Regions from separate parts of the Paenibacillus sp. MB22_1 genome, predicted to be linked through region 1. Evidence: riboswitches for the same ligand, from Rfam matches in the RefSeq annotation. Region 1 holds a riboswitch; each other region holds the start of a gene.

Region 1 (4,637 bases):
GAACCGGAAGCTGGAGCTGCTGTCCCGGGACGCCGAATGGCTGCTTAGCTTGCAGGCGTTGCTTGCGGGCTGCGGAAACTGGGAGGCCTATCCGAAGGCCAAGCTGGACGAAAGCTGGAAAACGATCCTGCGCAACCAGTTCCATGACATCATCCCGGGCTCGTCCATTCCAGAGGTATACCGCGATTCCAAGGAGGAGTATGCCCAAGCTGAATCGCTGCTGGAGTCGTGCCGGGAGCAGGCCATTCAAGCCTTGACGAGCGATGCGGGGGATACGTATACCGTGTGGAATCCGTCCTCTTGGCCGTTTACCGGACTGGTTGCCTTGGAAGGTCAAGACACAGACACGGGAACACAGTGGATTCAAGCGGATGGGCAAGAGCTGCAATCCGAATTCGACGGGACGACCGTGTGGGTACGCGTGGAGAACGTGCCGCCGCTTGGCTTTGTAACGATCCAACGTAAGAAGGACGGGCAAGCAAATAACGCGGTGACAAGCGAACCGTTTAAAGCGCGGCCAAACGGGATCGAAACTCCGATTTATAACATTGAGTGGAACGACCGCGGGCAGCTGATCTCCATCTTCGACCGCGTCGCTGGCCGTGAAGTGCTGGCTTCCGGCGAACGGGGCAACGTGCTGCAGGTGTTTGAGGATAAGCCCAAAATGTTTGAGGCTTGGGACATCGATGTGTTCTATCAGGAGAAGCAGCGCGAGGTTGAGCAACTCCAAGAATGCAAGGTCGTTACCGGTACGCTGCGGGCTGTCGTCACATTTACCTGGACGTACATGAGCTCGACGATTCGCCAGCAGATGATTCTGTATGCCGATAACCGGCGGATCGATTTCCGGACTTGGGTGGATTGGCAGGAACGTCAGCAGCTGCTGAAGGTTGCTTTTCCAGTGGACATTCGGGCGACGGAAGCGACTTACGACATTCAGTATGGCAACGTGAAGCGCCCAACGCATTGGAACACGTCGTGGGATTTCGCCCGCTTCGAAACGGTCGGGCATCAATGGGTGGATTTGTCGGAGCGCGGCTATGGGGTTAGTCTGCTGAATGATTGCAAGTACGGGCATGACATTAAGGATCATGTGATACGCCTGTCGCTGCTGAAATCGGCAACGTACCCAGACCCGCAGGCGGATCGCGGCGAGCATGAATTTACGTATGCGCTGTATCCGCATGAGGGGGATTGGTCCGAAGGCGGTACCGTGCAGGCGGCAGCGCTCCTGAATCAACCGGTATACGCTACGCCAGGTACGGCTCATACTCCGTCGTTTTCCTTGCTCCAAACGAGCGGCAGTGCGGATGTCGTCATCGATGCGGTGAAAAAAGCGGAAGACGACGATAGCGTGATCGTCCGTTTCCATGAATATAAGGGCGGCCGGGGCCGCGTCCGGTTACACGTCGGAGTGCCCGTGGCGTCCTGGCAGGAAACCGACCTGATGGAACGTCCGGCCGGAGAGCTGTCCTCCGCAGATACGATTGAGCTGACAGTGACGCCTTATGAAATCAAGACGATTCGTCTTCAGTTGAAATAAAGATGGGCGAAACGGGCGCCTCCTCAGTTGTCGGAAGTGGGGGCGCCTGTTAGCGTTTCAATATCGTTGGAACCATAGAAAAATAAAACCACCAGAATAATGATCACAATCCATTCGGAAAAACCTTCGCCGTCAAATTGACCCATGTGGCAAACCCCCGTAATCGTAATTAAGTTCAAAGCGTACAATCTCCATTTGGCGTCCGCTGAAATGAACAGGCATTTGGAGCAACTCCGGCTTACGACAACGAACGCCAGCATTAGGAGGAACTGTCCGCTTTTTTCTTCATGGCATTAATGATGTCGTTGATGGTGAGATCCCCGTTTTCATTGAGGAAATTCAGCAGTTTATCGGCGTTCGCGTCGCTGCTGATCGTTTTGTACTCGCCAACCAAGGAGACGAACATGGTCGCGTTTCGGTATAACTGGACGGAATCCACGCGTAGTTTGCCGGAGAGCAGCAGCGCAGCTACGGTGTATTCCGGGGTTTTAGGCCGGAAGCCGCCTTTTTTGCCGTTCTTCTTGCTGGAAGACGAGGACTTGTTCTTTCCGGCTGAGTTCATGGCTTTACCTTCCTTAACTTGATGGAGTCCAGTTGCTTGTCATGGGGAACAGGTCGAACCGATCCCGAAATCGATCCTAAATCGATTCCTAGGAGTGCCCTGTTATTTATGCTATGCAACCGCGCGGGGTTGGTGTAGACGAAGAGATGCAAACGATCCACCTATTCCACCATCTGGACGGGATTGACAATCCAGGCAGGGACCGGTAGAGTAATAATTGAATTGCATAGGAAATCCACTAGGGGCGCCGTCATCGGCTGAGACAAGAGATCATCTTGGACCCTTTGAACCTGATCTAGTTCATACTAGCGTAGGAAAGTGGAGCCGGCCCCAAGTGACATGCGCTTAGGCTGCCATGAGTATATCGGTATGCCTAGGGTTCATCCAGCCGCTCCCTCTACGGAGCGGCTTTTTTGCGTGCTCTGGCAGCTCGGTTTGCCGTTGTCCTCTCAGAGGATTTCCTTGCCAAAATTTGTGGAGGTGGAGAAGTTGGGATTTTCTCAAGAGTTGCGTAGGCAGGCGGACGGAATTTATCAAGCGATATTTGATCATCCCTTTGTCAGAGGTATTGCGGAAGGCCGGTTACAGAAAGAACAGCTCATTCATTACGTCAAGCAAGATTTTGAGTATCTGAATGCTTACATGCGAATTTACGGGATCGCGATTTCCAAGTGCCAGACCCGCGAGGAGATTGCGTTGTTCAATCAACAGATCGATTTCATTTTAAACAGTGAGATTCATCCGCATCACAATTTTTGCCGGGTGGCCGGGGTGAAATTTGAAGATTTGCAAGGCTTTCCGCTAGCCCCTTCGGCTCATCATTATATCCGTCATATGCTGACGGTGGCCCACGAAGGAAGTTTGGGAGAAATATACGCCGTGCTCCTGCCTTGTCCGTGGACTTATCTGGAGATTGGCAAGAAGCTGTTGGAGGAAGTGCAGCCGACGCCGGAGCATCCGTACTATGAGTGGATCACTTTCTACGGTCAACGGGCAGGAGGCGTCACAGAGAAGTTCATGCGGGCGTTGGACCAATGGGCGGAAACCGCCAATGCGGCGGAGCGTCAACGCATGACCGAGCATTTTTTGCAGAGCTGCCAGCTCGAATATCTCTTCTGGGATATGGCGTATCGGTTGGAAGATTGGCCGGTTGCGGTGCCGGTGCTTCAGCTGTAACTCCGCGCCGATTCGCTATCCATCCATGCCCAAAGCCAAATGATCGAAAGAGAGGTTGAACTTATATGAGTTTGCTGGAAAAAGAGCTATCCGAAGTGCTGCAAAAGGTGCAAAATACGAAACCGCTCGTTCATAACATCACGAACGTGGTTGTCACGAATTTTACGGCGAACGGCTTATACGCGCTTGGCGCGTCGCCGGTCATGGCGTATGCGCCGGAGGAGGTGGCCGATATGGCCAAGATCGCCGGCGCGCTTGTCCTTAACATCGGCACGTTGTCGACGCCGCAGGTGGAGGCGATGATCCTTGCCGGCCAGTCGGCGAACGCTCACGGCGTGCCGGTGCTGCTTGACCCGGTGGGCGCGGGAGCTACCGCCTTCCGGACCGAGTCGGCGCTGAGCATCCTGCGCGAGGTGAAGGTGTCGCTCGTGCGCGGCAACGCGGCGGAGATCGCCCATCTCGTCGGGGAATCCCGCGAGATCAAGGGCGTCGACGCCGGCGACACCGCGAGCGCCGAGGCGGCCGAGCTCGCGGTGCGGGCCGCGCGGGCGCTGAACACGGTCGTGGCGATCACCGGCCGTGAAGATGTCATCACCGACGGGCTGCAGTGCCGGATCGTGAGCGGCGGCGACGCGCTGCTCACCCAGGTGACCGGCACGGGCTGCCTGCTGACGTCGGTGTTGGGGGCTTTCGCCGCGGTGGAGCGCGATCTGCTGCTGGCCGGCACCGCCGGGCTGGCGTTCTATGGCGCTGCCGCGTCCCGCGCCGCCGAGCGGACGGCTTCGGCCGGCCCGGGCAGCTTCCAGATCGCGTTCCTCGACGAGCTGGCGAAGCTGCACCCGCACTCGCTCAAAGGGCACGCGGCAGTGCGTGAATTTCAGGCGACCGGAGCCGGCGGATGGTGGGTCGGATGAGCCAGATCGCTAGAGCCTTAACGATTGCCGGGTCGGACAGCGGCGGCGGGGCTGGCATCCAGGCCGACCTGAAAACGTTCCAGGAGCTGGGTGTATTCGGGATGTCGGCGATCACCGCCGTGACGGTTCAGAACACGCTGGGCGTGTCCAACGTCTATCCGCTGCCTCCGGAAGCTGCGGCAGAGCAAATCGATGCGGTTGGCTCCGACCTCGGCGTAGATGCGCTAAAGACCGGAATGCTGTTCAGCGCCGAAATCATTGGGGCGGTGGCCGCGCAAATCCGCGCGTTCGGCTGGAACCGGGTCGTTGTCGACCCGGTGATGATCGCCAAAGGCGGAGCTTCCTTGCTCCAGACGGAAGCGGTGCAGGCGTTGCGCTCGCAGCTGCTGCCGCTGGCGTACATCGTAACGCCGAACCTTCCAGAAGCGGAGGTGCTGTCCGG
Region 2 (4,637 bases), 520 kb from region 1:
CTTTAAACACAGGCTGCAGTCCGTTTTGATAGAGCATTTCCCGGATTTCGGCTACGCTACGCTCATCGGATATTTGAAACTGCGGGGTGCCTCCGCCTTGGGAATGGCCCCCAACTGCCGTGGATACGCCGGCCGACATCTTGGTAACGCCAAGGTGAACCAGCCTGTCGCGTAATCGGGCAGGCTCCCGGCTGGATAAGGTGATCCCGGCCCGCGGCAGAAAGAGACGGTAGGCGAGCGTCACCTGCACCAAAGCCCGATCGGTCACCTGGGCATCCGGTTCGTAATCTCCGAGAAAAGGGCGGAACCGCGGGATCGACAAGCTGATCTCACACCCCGGATACTTGGTTTGTAAATAATCCGCATGCATGGCTGCAAAAAAGGCTTCCTGTCTCCAATCGTACAAGCCAAGTAATGCACCGATATTAACGGACCGATAGCCTGCAGCACAGCCGCGCTCAGGGGCATCCAGCCGATTTCGATAATTGCGCTTGGGTCCTTTCAGATGGAGCTTGGTATACGTTTCCCGGTGGTAGACCTCTTGAAATACCGTCAGGCTGTCTACACCTACCGCGCCTAACTCCTGATATTCGGAGACGGACAGCGGGTTGACCTCAATGCCTATGGAGGAAAAATACTTGCGCAGCACCTTCACGCAATCCTTTAAGTATTCGACCGGGGAATCTTTGCGGGATTCACCGGTTAACAGCAGGATATGACGGATGCCGGTAGCGGCAATCGCCGCGGCTTCCCGTTCGACCTCTTGCATATCTAATTTTTTTCGCGGAAAGTCATAGATCGAGCTAAAGCTGCAATACTCACAGTGGTTTACGCAATAATCGGACACATACATCGGGGTAAACAACTGGATCACGTTTCCGAACTGGCTTTGGGTGATCCGCTGAGCCCGTTGGGCCATCTCCTCCAAATGTCTATCGGCCGCCGGTGACAGCAAGGCTAACAGATCCTCCCCATCAAGCTTAGGCTTGCTAAGCGCCCGCCGTACATCTGCATCGCTGTAACCTTGCAGCCGCTGTGGAAAGGGGAAGCCTTCCCAGGATTGGATTTTGTCATAAAAGCTCATCACTTAGGCCCCCACTTCATCCAGAAACCCGGTCAGCGGGGAGGAGGCCACGGCGTTTTGCTCCACCGGCCCTAGTCCGGCCAAATGAGCTAGTCTGCCGGCCACTACGGCTGCGCGGAACGCTTCGGCCATCCCCAGCGGATCGCGGGCGGTCGCAATCGCTGTGTTCAAGAGGACCGCCGCCGCTCCCATTTCCATCGCTTCTGCCGCCTCAGACGGCTTACCGATGCCGGCGTCAACGATCACCGGCAGGCCTGCTTCCTCGATCAGGATCTGAATCAGTTCCTTCGTCCGCAGACCGCGGTTACTGCCAATCGGTGAACCGAGCGGCATGACGGCAGCGGCTCCTGCATCCCTTAGCCGGAGAGCAGCCGACAAATCCGGGCTCATATAAGGAAGGACAACGAACCCTTCCGCGGCCAATATCTCGGTTGCTTTAATGGTTTCCACGTTGTCTGGCAGCAAATAACGTTGATCCTGGATGACCTCCAGTTTGATCCAATTGCCCATATCCGCCGCCCTAGCCAATCTGGCGATGCGGATCGCCTCTTCCGCGTTACGGGCGCCGGAGGTGTTCGGCAGCAGCGTCATATGCGAAGGGATATGATGCAGCAGATTTTCCTCTTCCCAATCGGGATTCACTCTTCTTAAAGCGACGGTGATGACCTCTGCTCCTGAACGCTCGATCACTTCGGGAATTAAGGTGTTGCGGTTATATTTGCCGGTACCGATAAATAAACGGCTGGACAAAGCCTTGCCGCCAATATGGAATAAGTCCTGCATGCTGATCAGCCTCCCCCTACAAAATGGACTAGCTCAATGCGATCTCCATCAGATAACTGGATAACGGCATAGTCTTCCTTTCGCACAACCGTACCGTTTAGTTCAACCAACAGCTTCCGGTCCCTCCATGGGGGGTCCGCTAATAAATCGGCCAGTGTGACACAGCTTTCGTTTAACGTCGTCTCCTTCCCATTCAGACGAACCTGCACGTGGTTCACCTCCTTTCCAGCCAAGCTGCTTGCATCGCCTTGCGGTAAGCTTGGGCTTCTTCTGCCGGGTCCGGTGCATGAAACAACCTTGTCATGACGGCAATCCCTTGAGCGCCGCAGCGGATGATCTCTCCCGCTTGATCCGGTCGGATGCCTCCAATGGCGATCATCGGAACCGGGCAAGCCTTCGCCGTAGCAGTTAATGCCGCCAGCCCTCTGCCGGGAAGTCCGGGTTTGCTGGAGGTATCGTACACATGTCCGAACAGGCAATAATCCGCTCCATCTACGGCGGCCTGCACCGTTTCTTCCACCGAATGAACCGACCTGCCCAAGCGCATCCCGCTGGCTAACGGACGAGCGGAGTCCACCGGAAGACTATGGCCGGCTAAGTGGACATTCACTGCCCGCGCGGCCAAGGCCACGTCCAGCCGATCGTTCACGACAATTTTGTTCAGCGGAATGCCTGATTCGAACATTTGTTGAATGATCTCCAGCTGACCTTTCGCGGTGAGCTGCTTATCCCGCACATGAATGTAATCCAAGTAGGGAAGGGCCTTGAGGGATACCCTGAGCAGTTCGGATACGTGGATGGGAGAGATGGAGATCAGATGCAGTTCGGGTGCGGTTAGCGTTAATTTTTGGCTCGTCATATTCATCCCCTCTCAGGTTAGAAATCCAATGCAAAAAAGCCCCCTCCGTAAGGAGGGGGCTAAGTTCAGCAACAGAATGTATAAGCCTAAATAGACCTATTTTCCGGTTCATGTATGCTTTACTCTCCACTTCCCTACGCAGGTCTTAACCCGTTCAGGTTCAAAGGGTCCGAATCTTTCGATTCATCTCAGCCTTGCGGCTCCCCTAGTGTCGATCGATTTAGAATTGTCATGTTTACTATACACGGGGATCCAGATAATTACAACCGTTGAATTGGATTGGTGTTAAGCTGCCTGCTTTAAGCCGTTTCCAAGAAATTTTCATGAAAATGTCACGATTTATCGCAAAAATAGCCGTTTTGTGATGTTTAATTAAATTGAAGCGAATTAAAAACATCCTCTATAATACGGTCGGAGCTTGATTGGGGAGTGATGAGATTGAAATGGACGATTGGTTTACGCAATCTCAAGACAGGGCTAGCCATCTGTTTGTGTGTGATCGTTGCAGCGTTATTGCGCTTGGAGTATCCTTTTTACGCCGCGATCGCAACGATCATTTCCATGGAAAATTCGGTCACCAACTCATTTACGGCCGGGAAACATCGGACGATGGGGACGTTTGTTGGGGCGATCGTGGGTGCAGGTTTCGCCATGATTGAGCCTGGGAACGCGGTGTATTGCGCGTTAGGCGTCATCGTCGTAATCTATGTCTGCAATTTGCTGAAATGGAATAAGTCAATATCCATCGGGTGTATCGTTTTTTTAGCTATCATGTTGAATCTTCAGCCGGGTGAAAGTCCGATTTTTTATGGGATTAACCGGATCACAGACACATTGGTTGGTATTGCTGTTGCTGTGATCGTCAATTTGGTCGTCTTCCCCCCTAAACATGAGGCCGATTTGGAAAAGGCGCGGAAAGCCGTCGCTAAGCGGATGGCCGATTTATTCGGGCAGATCACGACGTGCCGGGAAGTCGTCGATTTGGAGAGTTTTCGTGCGGAGCTAGGTTGCCTGGAGAAATATTATCAGCTTTGCAAAGAGGAATTCCATCTGACTCGAGATCTCAGCGAATCGATGGAGCACATCGGCAAAGAAATTGAATCCTATCGCCATATCTATGAGCATTTGGTGATTTTGCAGCAGCTGCTTGCCGAGCATCGACTGTTGCTGGTCGAGGCCGATCATGAACGGAGCGACTCAGCAGAGGTAGGAAACCGTAGTGAAGAGCAGCAGTACAAGATCGAAACCGTCTATGAGTACCACGCGGATTGGATATACGCTGAGCTGCAGAAGCTGGGATTACCGCTTCCGATTAAGGAGCGGGGTCGTTTCCAGACGAAAGCGGAGCTTAAAATATCGTAACGTGGGTATGGTGCCTACGATTTTCTAACGAACAGGTAGAAAGGGGATGTCCCAAGAGCCGTTAAAGGCTTCTGGGGCATCCCTGCTTTTTTAAGCAAAATAGTGTCCTGATGGCACCAAGAAAACCGAAATGGGCATCAGCCTCTTCCGGTGTGATGCTGACCACAGGCACGTTTAATTGCCGCCCGATGACAGCAGCGATTTCGCGAAGCTGAATGCCTTCGTCGCCGGCACCAAGCAACCGTGAACCCGCTGGGGCGGACTCTACATCCGCTAGTATGAAAAAGAAGGGTTGCTGGATGAGATTGATGAAAATCAAAGGCTTTTAGTGGATCAGAGCCCTCTTCCAGCCATAGCTCATATACCAAGAGATTCGCGGGAAAAAGATATTTAGTAAAGCAAGAAGGACAAATAAAAATAAAAAGACTCCCATTACTAACCAACTCCTTAAAAAACAATACGTTAAGTATCGGAAATTGTTTCAAGGATTGTTTTTATACAGTAAAAAAGGAGTGTACTAGCAGTTTTTGGCCTGTTAGAATCTAAAGG
Region 3 (4,637 bases), on a different contig from region 1:
CCAAATCGCATGGCTGGCGGCATCGGCCGTACTTCTGGCCCTGGCTTCAGGTTGCGGTCCGGCGGAAAATGAAACGCTGCAGCAGCAATGGGGGCAGACCTTGGGGAATACCGTTGATTCGATAAGCCAATCGATCAGCGAGACCGCGGCATCCGTGCAGCAGTCGGTGGCGCTGGCCGCAGACGAGTGGAAGGACGATTTGACGTTCACGGGACGCTCGTATGACCTTTCGACAAGCGAAGCCATCGGCAACGCCAGCAAGCTGCAGCTGGAGAATGCCGTAGGGCGTCTTGAGTTGAAGGAAGGCACGTCCGATCAGTTCGTGGTGAAAGCGACCATCCAGGCCGCGGATCTGCCGGCACGTAAGGAGAAGCTGGATACGTTGTTTGAACAGAGCGAGGTGACCGTCACCTCTCAGGGCAATACGGCTCAGGTGCGCGTGCACGCCAAAGGCGCGCCGGACCAAAATTTATGGGATTGGGCGCAGAAGGAGCTGCATTTTACCGAATTCCGCATCGATTATGTCGTTGAGGTCCCTGCCGGGATTCAGGAGTTTGAAGTCACGAACCATGTCGGGGAGATCGCGGCGAGCGGGCTTACGGGAACCTACCGGCTGAAGGGAGAGGTCGGGTCGATTCGGGTCGAGGATGCCCGTCTGTCCGGGGATTCATCGATCCGTACAGCCACCGGCAGCATCAATCTAGATATTCTCACGCTGGATACGGGCGGTCAGCTTCAAGCCATCACCGATGTTGGCAGCATCACGGCAACGCTTGATCCGTCGTTAGACTGCGATCTCGAAACGTCCAGCGAACTGGGCGAAGTCATTGGAGCCGCGAAGGGACGAAGCGAGCGAGGCGGCGGAGGGCCGTTGGTCGCGCTGGAGACTTCCATCGGCAGCATTACGGTGCAATAAAGGGGAAGAGCCGGCCGAAGCCGGCGGGCGATGATCACTGAATTAGCTTGGTTTTGCGGAGTTAAACCGGCCCAGCGCTTCGCCCATCCGTACCTTCTGTCCGGGCGCAAGTTCAGGCAATGGGGTGAAGGTGCCGTTCTGGGTGAGCAGAACGACGGTGGATCCAAACTCGAAATAAGCCAGGTCGTCGCCTTGCTCCCAGGATTTTACCGAAGGGTCGGTGTACTGGATGCTGCTCACGTTCATCGCGCCGACCTTCACGAGGGCGATTTCCCCATAGTCGTGGGAAATGTAAGTGATCAAGCGTTCGTTTCGGCACAACACCTTCTTCATATGGCGCATGCCAAAATCGTTCACCGGGTAGACCCGGCCTTTGATGTGCTCGCATTCCAGCTTCTTGCCCGTCACGGGTGCGTGAATCCGGTGATAATCGGTAGGACTCAGATAAAGAACAAAGGCGTAACCGTGTTTGTACAATTCTACACGAGGGGAGCCGTCCAGCAGCGCTTCCAAGGAATAATCCTGTCCTTTGACGTTCAAGATCGTGCCGGATTGCACCTCGCCCATAAACGTAATCAGCGCGTCCACTGGACTGATCATCACTCCCGGCTCCGCGTGCAGCGGGCGCATGCCCGGCTTTAATTTGCGGGTGAAGAACTCGTTTAACGTGCGATATTCCCGAAGCTCCTTCTCCGCTTCATGCAGCGGAATGCCATACGATTTTGCGAAAAAAGGGATCATTGCTCGGCTAACCCCCGAATGGGAGAACTTGCCCATCAACCGGGATAACCATTTCCGGGAGGAGAGCTCTGTCATCCATTTCATCCATGTCGCGGCCAAATCGCATCCTCCTAGTCTGTCCAGTAATGCTGCATTGGTATTGATGAATTCGTTGCCACTTCCGCTTATCTTGACACAGAATCAGGCCGAAATCAATACAGGACGGGTAACTCCTAGTTTACAGATTTGTACAAATTTAGGCTTGATGCCTGGGCGGAGTTGGTGTATGTTTATATCAATCGCATAGGGATACGGGGGCTTGAGCGAATCAGGCTGAGATAGCGGCATATTGCGCCGCGGACCGTTAATCTGATCTGGATAATGCCAGCGTAGAGAATCGATCGTCCGGGACTTTTTGTGCCTACGTGCGCCCCCGTGACCTGACCGCCGTCTGAGCTTATTCAGGCGGTTTTTTTTACGATGCGAGGATTTAAACCAAATGATCAAGAGGAGAGATGAAGATGTCGGAGGTTGTTCAAAAAAGAACGGGGCGTGGCCTCAAGCTAAGCGATGTGCTGGTGACGGTGTTGGTTTCGTTGGTGCTGGGCGTGGTGTATCACTTCTGGAGCTCGGTGTACAATTTGTTCTCCCCCCTGTTCTTCCAGGCCGATGAACTGGTGTACGGAATGTGGTTCCTGGCTGCAACGCTGGTGTTCTTGCTGATCCGCAAACCGGGGGTGGCGTTGATCGCGGAGGTCGCTGCGGCCCATGTGGAAATTTTGTTCGGCAGCGAATGGGGAGTTCAGCTGATTCTTTACAGCGTGCTGCAAGGCTTAGGGGCGGAGCTGGTGTTCGCTGCGTTCCGGTATCGGAAATTTTCCGGCTCCGTTGCTGCATTAGCCGGGATCGGAGCTGCCGTGGGTTCGGTTATCCCGGATTTCTTCTACGGATATGTGCAGGATTACGAGCCATGGCTCTTGACCGCCAAATATGCGATGCGGGCCGTCAGCTCGGCGCTGATCTGCGGGTACTTCGCTTATGCCGTCGTGAAGGCCGTAGAGGCGACAGGGGTTACGACGCTGCTGCGACCGGTTGATCCGAAAGACTATGCGGCGTTGAATGACTGATGCGGAAGGAAACGACGGCAGCTGAGGTCCGGGAGCTGCGGCTCAAGTTCCCGGGTGAAGACCGGTTTGTGTTTAAGGATTTGGATTTCTCGGTGCGGCGCGGGGAGCATGTGCTGCTGCTGGGTCCCAGCGGATGCGGCAAATCGACGCTGCTCCAGGTGCTGAGCGGCATCATTCCAGACTTGGTAGAGATTCCGATGCGCACGTCCGCGCAGCAGCTTCCCTCGTCGTGGCGCTTTCTGTTCCAGGATCCGGATACGCAGTTTTGTATGCCTTATGTGGATGAGGAGTTGGCTTTTGCCTTAGAAAATTTAGGCGTGCCGAAGCAGGATATGCCCGCGCGGATGCAGGCCGCATTGGCCAAGGTGGGCCTGGACCTGCCTGAGATCCATGTGCCGATCGATTCGCTGTCCCAAGGGATGAAGCAACGGTTGGCGCTCGCATCGGTGCTGCTTGGCGATCCGGAGGTGCTGCTGCTGGATGAGCCTTCGGCTTTGCTGGACCCGCAGGGCCGCGAGCAAATCTGGCAAGCGATCGCCAAGGTGGCCGAGGATCGCACCTTGATTATCGTGGAGCACCGGATCGAGGAGTTGACGGCACTGGGTCTCGTTGACCGCGTCGTGTTGTTTGGACCGGACGGGCAGGTGCTGGGCGAGGGGGCACCGGACGTAGTGTTTGACACGTACCGTTCCGAGCTCATTGAGTTTGGGATCTGGTATCCCGGCGTCTGGGAGGCGTATTTTGCCACCGAAGCCGGCCGTCGATTGCTAGAGCCGGTGAAGGATGAACGGCGATTGGATGGACTTGCCGCCGTGGAACTGACCGATTTTTGCGGGTTCCGGCAAGGGCGGCCGGTGATTGAAGTCGGGCAAGCCGCCGTGTATCCCGGGGATTGGATTGCGATCACAGGACCTAACGGTGCTGGGAAAAGCTCGCTGTTGCTCAGCCTGATCGGCTTGTTGCCATCAGAGGGAGCATTCGTGCTGCAGGGAAAGCGGATCGAGACAGGGAAGCTCAGCCGCCGTGCCCGCAGACGAATGCTGGAGTCGACCGCTCGTGAGATCGGATTTGTGTTCCAGAATCCGGAGTTTCAGTTTGTCGCCGATCGGGTGGTGGACGAAGTCGCCTTCTCGCTGAGGGAGGACGGACTTGGCGACGATGCGCTGAACCGTCGGGTGACGGCGTATCTGGAGCAGTTTGGTCTAACCGGCTTGGAGATGCGGCATCCTTACCAGTTGTCGCTGGGCCAGAAGCGGCGTCTTAGCGTGGCTGCGGCTGCGGTGCGCGAGCAACGGCTGCTGTTGCTAGATGAGCCGACCTTCGGCCAGGATGCGGCGAACACGTTCGCCATCCTGCAGCTATGCGAGGCGTTGCGCCGGCGCGGGACGGCGATTCTTATGGTTACCCATGAAGAGCGGATTGCGGAGCAGGTGGCCACCCAGCATTGGGAGGTGCGGGACGGACGGCTAACGTCGCAGCGGTTGACCCGGCGGGTGGATCGATCTCCGGCAGGTGCCGGTGAGTCACCTGGATCAAATGGATCGGCCGGACGGGGAGCGGATACCACCTCCGCGAAAATCAAACAACACGGGAGTTTCGGTCCAGAGGCGGTGATATCAAGATGAGGCGTTTTCTGACCCCGAAGCGGCGGACTTGGCTGCACCAGGCGAATCCGGCCGCCAAGCTGGCGTTGATGATCCTGCTGTTTCTGCTGACGTTATTTACGCACCGGCTCGATTTTATTTTTTATCAGGCGATCTTGTTTACGTTCCTGCTGTTCCTGCTCAGTGGTTATGAGCCTTGGAAAGTCGCCTTGCTTCTGTTCCCCTTTGCACTGATTTTTGCCTCCTCAGCGGCGACGATGATTCTGTTTG
Region 4 (4,637 bases), on a different contig from region 1:
TTGCAGCTTTATATGTACCATCAGAAGCGGACTTCTGAAAAATTAACCTCATGAATGATCTTCGCGAAGAAAAACTGCCCTTAATGCGAGCACGCATTAAGAGCAGTTCCTAACTAGTTTCCCCTGAAAAAGTCAGGGTGTTTTGAGCATAATTAAAAGGAATTCAGCACCTCAAAATGGAAATTGTTATTGACGAGATAACAAAGTTCCACACCCCGAGGGAAGAATTCCTTTGCTATAGGAGTTCAACAGAAGCCCTCGGGAATCCTTCCAAGAGGTGAAGAAAATGTTGAAACTTCGAGACGAGCAATTGACCATCTGGGATGCCATTCTCCCGGAATCTGTTAGAAAGTTGCCGGTCGAGCTTGCAATCATAGATCAATTACTGGACGACGACCGTTTTCTTCAACCGTTTACTGAGTTGCACCCGAAAGGCAAGAAAAGCGGCCGTCCTACGCTTGCAATTGAAAAGTACATCCGTCTTATGGTCCTGAAGCATAAATACAATTTGGGCTACGAGTCACTCGTGAAGGAAGTCGGTGACAGCATCACATGGCGAATGTTCTGCCGGTTTGCCATCGACGAACCGATGCCCGACCCGTCTACGCTCATCTATGCCCGCAAACGCTACGGCGACAAGATCGTCGAAGACATCAATGCCGCACTCGTAAAGCAGTGTGAGGAAAAAGCCGTTCTGAAAACCCGCAAATTGCGCACGGATACGACGGTTGTGGAATCCGACATCCATCACCCGACAGACGCTACGCTGTTGCAAGATGGCGTAAAAGTCATCACTCGAACGATTCAGAAAATCCGGAAAGTCGCCTCCCACACTGTTCAAGGCTTTGAAGATCGTACGGCAGAAATCAAGGAAAAGATTCTGTCCATCGCGAAAGTTCTACGTCGCCGCACCCGTGAATCTTGGGAAGAAGTTGACCGGATCACTGGGAGCGTAATCGAAGTAGCCGAGAACGTTGTGAACAAGGCGCAAGCCGTTATCGAGAAACTGCAAGACAAGGGCAAAGCTGCTCTTCGACAAAGTAAAACCAAACTGACCGAGGCGGTCACGCTAACCGGCAAGTTGTTGGAACAAGCCAAACAGGTCGTTTCCGGCAATCGAATCATCGCAGATCGGATCGTCAGTTTCTTTGACCCGGAAGCAAGACCGATTAAGAAAGGTAAGCTGGCCAAAGGAACTGAGTTCGGCTACAAGGTGCGAATCGACGAGACGGAAAGTGGCTTTGTGACCGGCTACGCTGTCTACGAGGGGAACCCCTCGGATGATGAACTGCTCGTTCCCGCTGTACAGGCGCATATCAAGCAATTCGGCAAAGCGCCGCAAGCTGTAGCGACCGACCGCGGTTTCTCAAGCAAGAAGAACGAAACGGCCATTACCGAACTTGGTGTGAAGCGAGCTAGCTTGCCGCGAAAGGGCAAAAAAGGCATTGCCCGATCCGAGTACGAAAACGAATTATGGTTCAAAGACTTGCAGCGTTACCGTGCAGCTGGAGAAGCGAAGATTAGTCTTCTCAAGCGGAAGTACGGTTTGAACCGCAGCAGGTATCGGGGCTTTGTCGGCTCAAAATGCTGGGTCGGCTTCGGGATTCTGACCCACAACCTGCAAAGAGCGGCAAAAATGCTCCAAAACTAACATGGAAACCGATCATTAGGGAAAGTTCTCCCTCACAACCCAGCCAGCAACCCGAAACTATTTTTGAAAATCGACTTTTTCAGGAGCAACTAACTAACTTACAGTTTTACAACGTTCTCGGCTTGCGGGCCGCGGTTGCCTTGAACCACGTTGAATTGTACGCGTTGGCCTTCGTCGAGGGTTTTGAAGCCTTCGCCGGTGATTGCGCTGAAATGAACGAATACGTCATTTCCGCCTTCCACTTCGATGAAGCCAAAACCTTTCTCAGCGTTAAACCATTTCACTGTTCCGGTTTCCATGGGGAATACCTCCTGTTTCAAGATTAACATGATTCATTTTTTTAACAGAAGTCGCTCAATAAAGGCTGACCCTTATTGAACATGCACCACTTGTATAAAAAAAATTCACACATTGAAAAAAGTTCCAGTTTTATAAAGTGACACCCTTTTCAATGCGTGAATGATATCCTCTTTCAAAACCATGATTTGAACTCATTATATCCTTTTGCCAGATAAAAAGCAAATCCCCTGGTTTTTGCAAGCTGGTCCGGAAAGACTGGACAAATCCAGTTGGCGAAAACTATAATGACAGATGTAATCTGCAGTCATATTGTTCAGGGGTGCTGGAATTGGCCGGCTGAGAGTGTATCCCTCCAAGATACTGACCCTTCAACCTGATCTGGATAATGCCAGCGTAGGGAGCCATACCATGGTGATGAACTTATTTTACATGTCATTTCCATTGCCTATTGCGTCCCGGATCCGGGACGTTTTTTTGTATCCGGAAGTTGGAAGTTACGCTTAAGGACGCACATCCAGGGTTATACCAAGAACAAGCTGCGGAAATCTACACCAACGAAGGAGAGTAGAAGTCGTGAAAGTTCAAGTACGTACCGCACTGGCCATGTTTCTCGGTTGCTTGCTGCTGATATTGTCCGCCTGCGGCGGAGCGAATGGGAACAGCGCCGGGAAGGCGAAAGCCGGAAACCCAAGCGGGCAAAATACCGAAGCCGCCGCACCAAATCAAGGTTCTAACACAGAGCTGCAAGATGTTAAAGTCGTGCTCGACTGGAGCCCGAATACGAACCACACCGGGCTTTACGTCGCCAAGGATCAAGGCTATTTCGCCGAGGAAGGGCTGAATGTGGACATCCTCCTGCCCGGTTCCGGCGGTGCTGAGGCGATGGTTGCCTCCGGAGAGGTGCCGTTTGGCGTCAGCGTGCAGGAGAACGTAACGCAAAGCCGGATCCAAGGCGTCCCGCTCGTCTCGATTGCCGCGATCATTCAGCACAATACGTCCGGCTTCGCTGCCCCCGTAGACAAGAATATTAAATCGCCTAAAGACTTCGAAGGCAAAGCCTACGGCGGCTGGGGCTCTCCGGTGGAACAAGCGGTGATCCAATCGATCATGGACCTGCAAGGCGCTGATGTCAACAAGGTGAAATTCGTTAATATCGGGGATGCCGATTATTTTACGGCAGTGAAGCGGGATATTGATTTTGCCTGGATTTTCTACGCCTGGACAGGCATTGAGGCCGAGCTGCGGGGCGAGCCGATCGACATGCTGTATGTCAAGGATTTCTCCGAGAAGCTGGACTACTACACCCCGGTACTCGTGACAAACGAGAAGACGATCAAGGACAACCCCGAGCTGGTAAAGGCTTTTATGCGGGCCGTGTCTAAAGGTTACAATTATGCGATCGACCATCCGGAAGAAGCGGCGCAAATCCTGTTGAAAGCCGTACCGGATCTCGACAAGGACCTGGTGGTGGCCAGTCAAAAATGGCTGAGCCCGAAATACAAGGACGATGCTCCGCGCTGGGGCGAGCAGAAGAAAGAAGTGTGGCAGAACTACTCCGATTGGATGTTTGAGCGCAAGCTGCTGGAAAAACCGCTTGACGTAGATGCCGCTTTTACCAACGAGTTTTTGCCAAGCGAATAATTTACTATACTTTAACCCAATGATGCCAAATCCCTATTCGAAAGGATGAACCCACCCATGCCAAACGCGTTATTAAGCATTCAGATCATTCCGAAGACACCCAACGGCGAAGACGTCATTCCCTATGTAGACCGGGCCATTGAAGTGATTCAAGCATCCGGGGTCAAATATCAGGTGAACCCCCTGGAGACGACCATGGAGGGGGATCTCGACGAGCTGCTGGCCATCGTGAAGAAAATGAACGAAGCCGTCATTGAGTTCGGCAGTACGGGCATCATTTCGCAAATTAAAATTTCGTACAATCCCAAAGGCGTCAGCATGGATAAGCTGATTGAAAAATATCGGCCATGAATCTCCGCAGCCTTTGGCACAACATCTGGCCGCCCCTCGTGGCGGTCATCTTGTTTTTGCTGATCTGGCAGGGCGCTACCGCCTGGTTCCACATCGAGAAGTGGATTCTCCCCAGCCCGGTGGATATCGGTCGTGAAGCGGCTGCCGGTGCGGCCAGCTTAGGGGAACACACGGCGGCGACGCTGCGGCTGATGTTTATCGGCTTTGCCATCGGGACGCTCGTAGGCTTGCTGACGGCGTTTGTCCTGCATTATGTCCCGTTTCTGAAGGCGTCGCTATATCCGCTGATCATCCTAAGTCAAAACGTGCCAACCATTGCGCTGGCGCCGCTGCTGATGATCTGGTTTGGATTTGGCATCCTGCCGAAGATTATCGTCATTACGCTCGTCTGCTTCTTCCCTGTCACCGTGGCGGCCATGGACGGACTGAGCCGCACGGATCGGGCGATGCTCGATTATATGCGAATGATCGGTGCGTCCAAGGCGGATATTTTCCGCAAGCTGGAGGTGCCCTACGCGATCCCTTCGATCATGTCCGGGGTGAAAATCGCCGCAACGTACAGCGTCATGGGGGCGGTCATTGCCGAGTGGATCGGCGCGGACAAGGGCATCGGCTACTATATGATGCTGCAGAAGGCGTCGTTCCGCACGGATAAGATCTTTGTCGCCATCGCCATCATCGTGGCGATCAGCCT

The links. A riboswitch is a leader RNA that binds a small molecule or an ion and turns the genes downstream of it on or off. The one in region 1 is predicted to bind thiamine pyrophosphate.
Region 2: another riboswitch for thiamine pyrophosphate. It lies ahead of ACL02P_RS02370 (thiamine phosphate synthase); the one in region 1 lies ahead of tenA (thiaminase II).
Region 3: another riboswitch for thiamine pyrophosphate. It lies ahead of ACL02P_RS12250 (ECF transporter S component); the one in region 1 lies ahead of tenA (thiaminase II).
Region 4: another riboswitch for thiamine pyrophosphate. It lies ahead of ACL02P_RS20610 (ABC transporter substrate-binding protein); the one in region 1 lies ahead of tenA (thiaminase II).

The regions. Positions count from the first base shown of each region.
Region 1 is NZ_JBLADV010000001.1:1,053,000-1,057,636, forward strand. Features, by position in the region: gene ACL02P_RS04815 (alpha-mannosidase) at 1-1,543, shown strand, start outside; gene ACL02P_RS04820 (hypothetical protein) at 1,567-1,689, opposite strand; gene ACL02P_RS04825 (hypothetical protein) at 1,803-2,105, opposite strand; TPP riboswitch at 2,336-2,439, shown strand; gene tenA (thiaminase II) at 2,595-3,281, shown strand; gene thiM (hydroxyethylthiazole kinase) at 3,347-4,195, shown strand; gene thiD (bifunctional hydroxymethylpyrimidine kinase/phosphomethylpyrimidine kinase) at 4,192-4,637, shown strand, end outside.
Region 2 is NZ_JBLADV010000001.1:537,854-542,490, forward strand. Features, by position in the region: gene thiH (2-iminoacetate synthase ThiH) at 1-1,084, opposite strand, end outside; gene ACL02P_RS02360 (thiazole synthase) at 1,088-1,867, opposite strand; gene thiS (sulfur carrier protein ThiS) at 1,873-2,076, opposite strand; gene ACL02P_RS02370 (thiamine phosphate synthase) at 2,082-2,726, opposite strand; TPP riboswitch at 2,841-2,943, opposite strand; gene ACL02P_RS02375 (FUSC family protein) at 3,159-4,088, shown strand; gene ACL02P_RS02380 (hypothetical protein) at 4,624-4,637, opposite strand, start outside.
Region 3 is NZ_JBLADV010000002.1:134,710-139,346, reverse strand. Features, by position in the region: gene ACL02P_RS12260 (hypothetical protein) at 1-916, shown strand, start outside; gene asd (archaetidylserine decarboxylase) at 959-1,756, opposite strand; TPP riboswitch at 1,938-2,049, shown strand; gene ACL02P_RS12250 (ECF transporter S component) at 2,158-2,763, shown strand; gene ACL02P_RS12245 (ABC transporter ATP-binding protein) at 2,763-4,388, shown strand; gene ACL02P_RS12240 (energy-coupling factor transporter transmembrane component T family protein) at 4,385-4,637, shown strand, end outside.
Region 4 is NZ_JBLADV010000002.1:1,913,567-1,918,203, reverse strand. Features, by position in the region: gene ACL02P_RS20620 (ISNCY family transposase) at 287-1,651, shown strand; gene ACL02P_RS20615 (cold-shock protein) at 1,750-1,950, opposite strand; TPP riboswitch at 2,257-2,366, shown strand; gene ACL02P_RS20610 (ABC transporter substrate-binding protein) at 2,555-3,592, shown strand; gene ACL02P_RS20605 (MTH1187 family thiamine-binding protein) at 3,650-3,943, shown strand; gene ACL02P_RS20600 (ABC transporter permease) at 3,940-4,637, shown strand, end outside.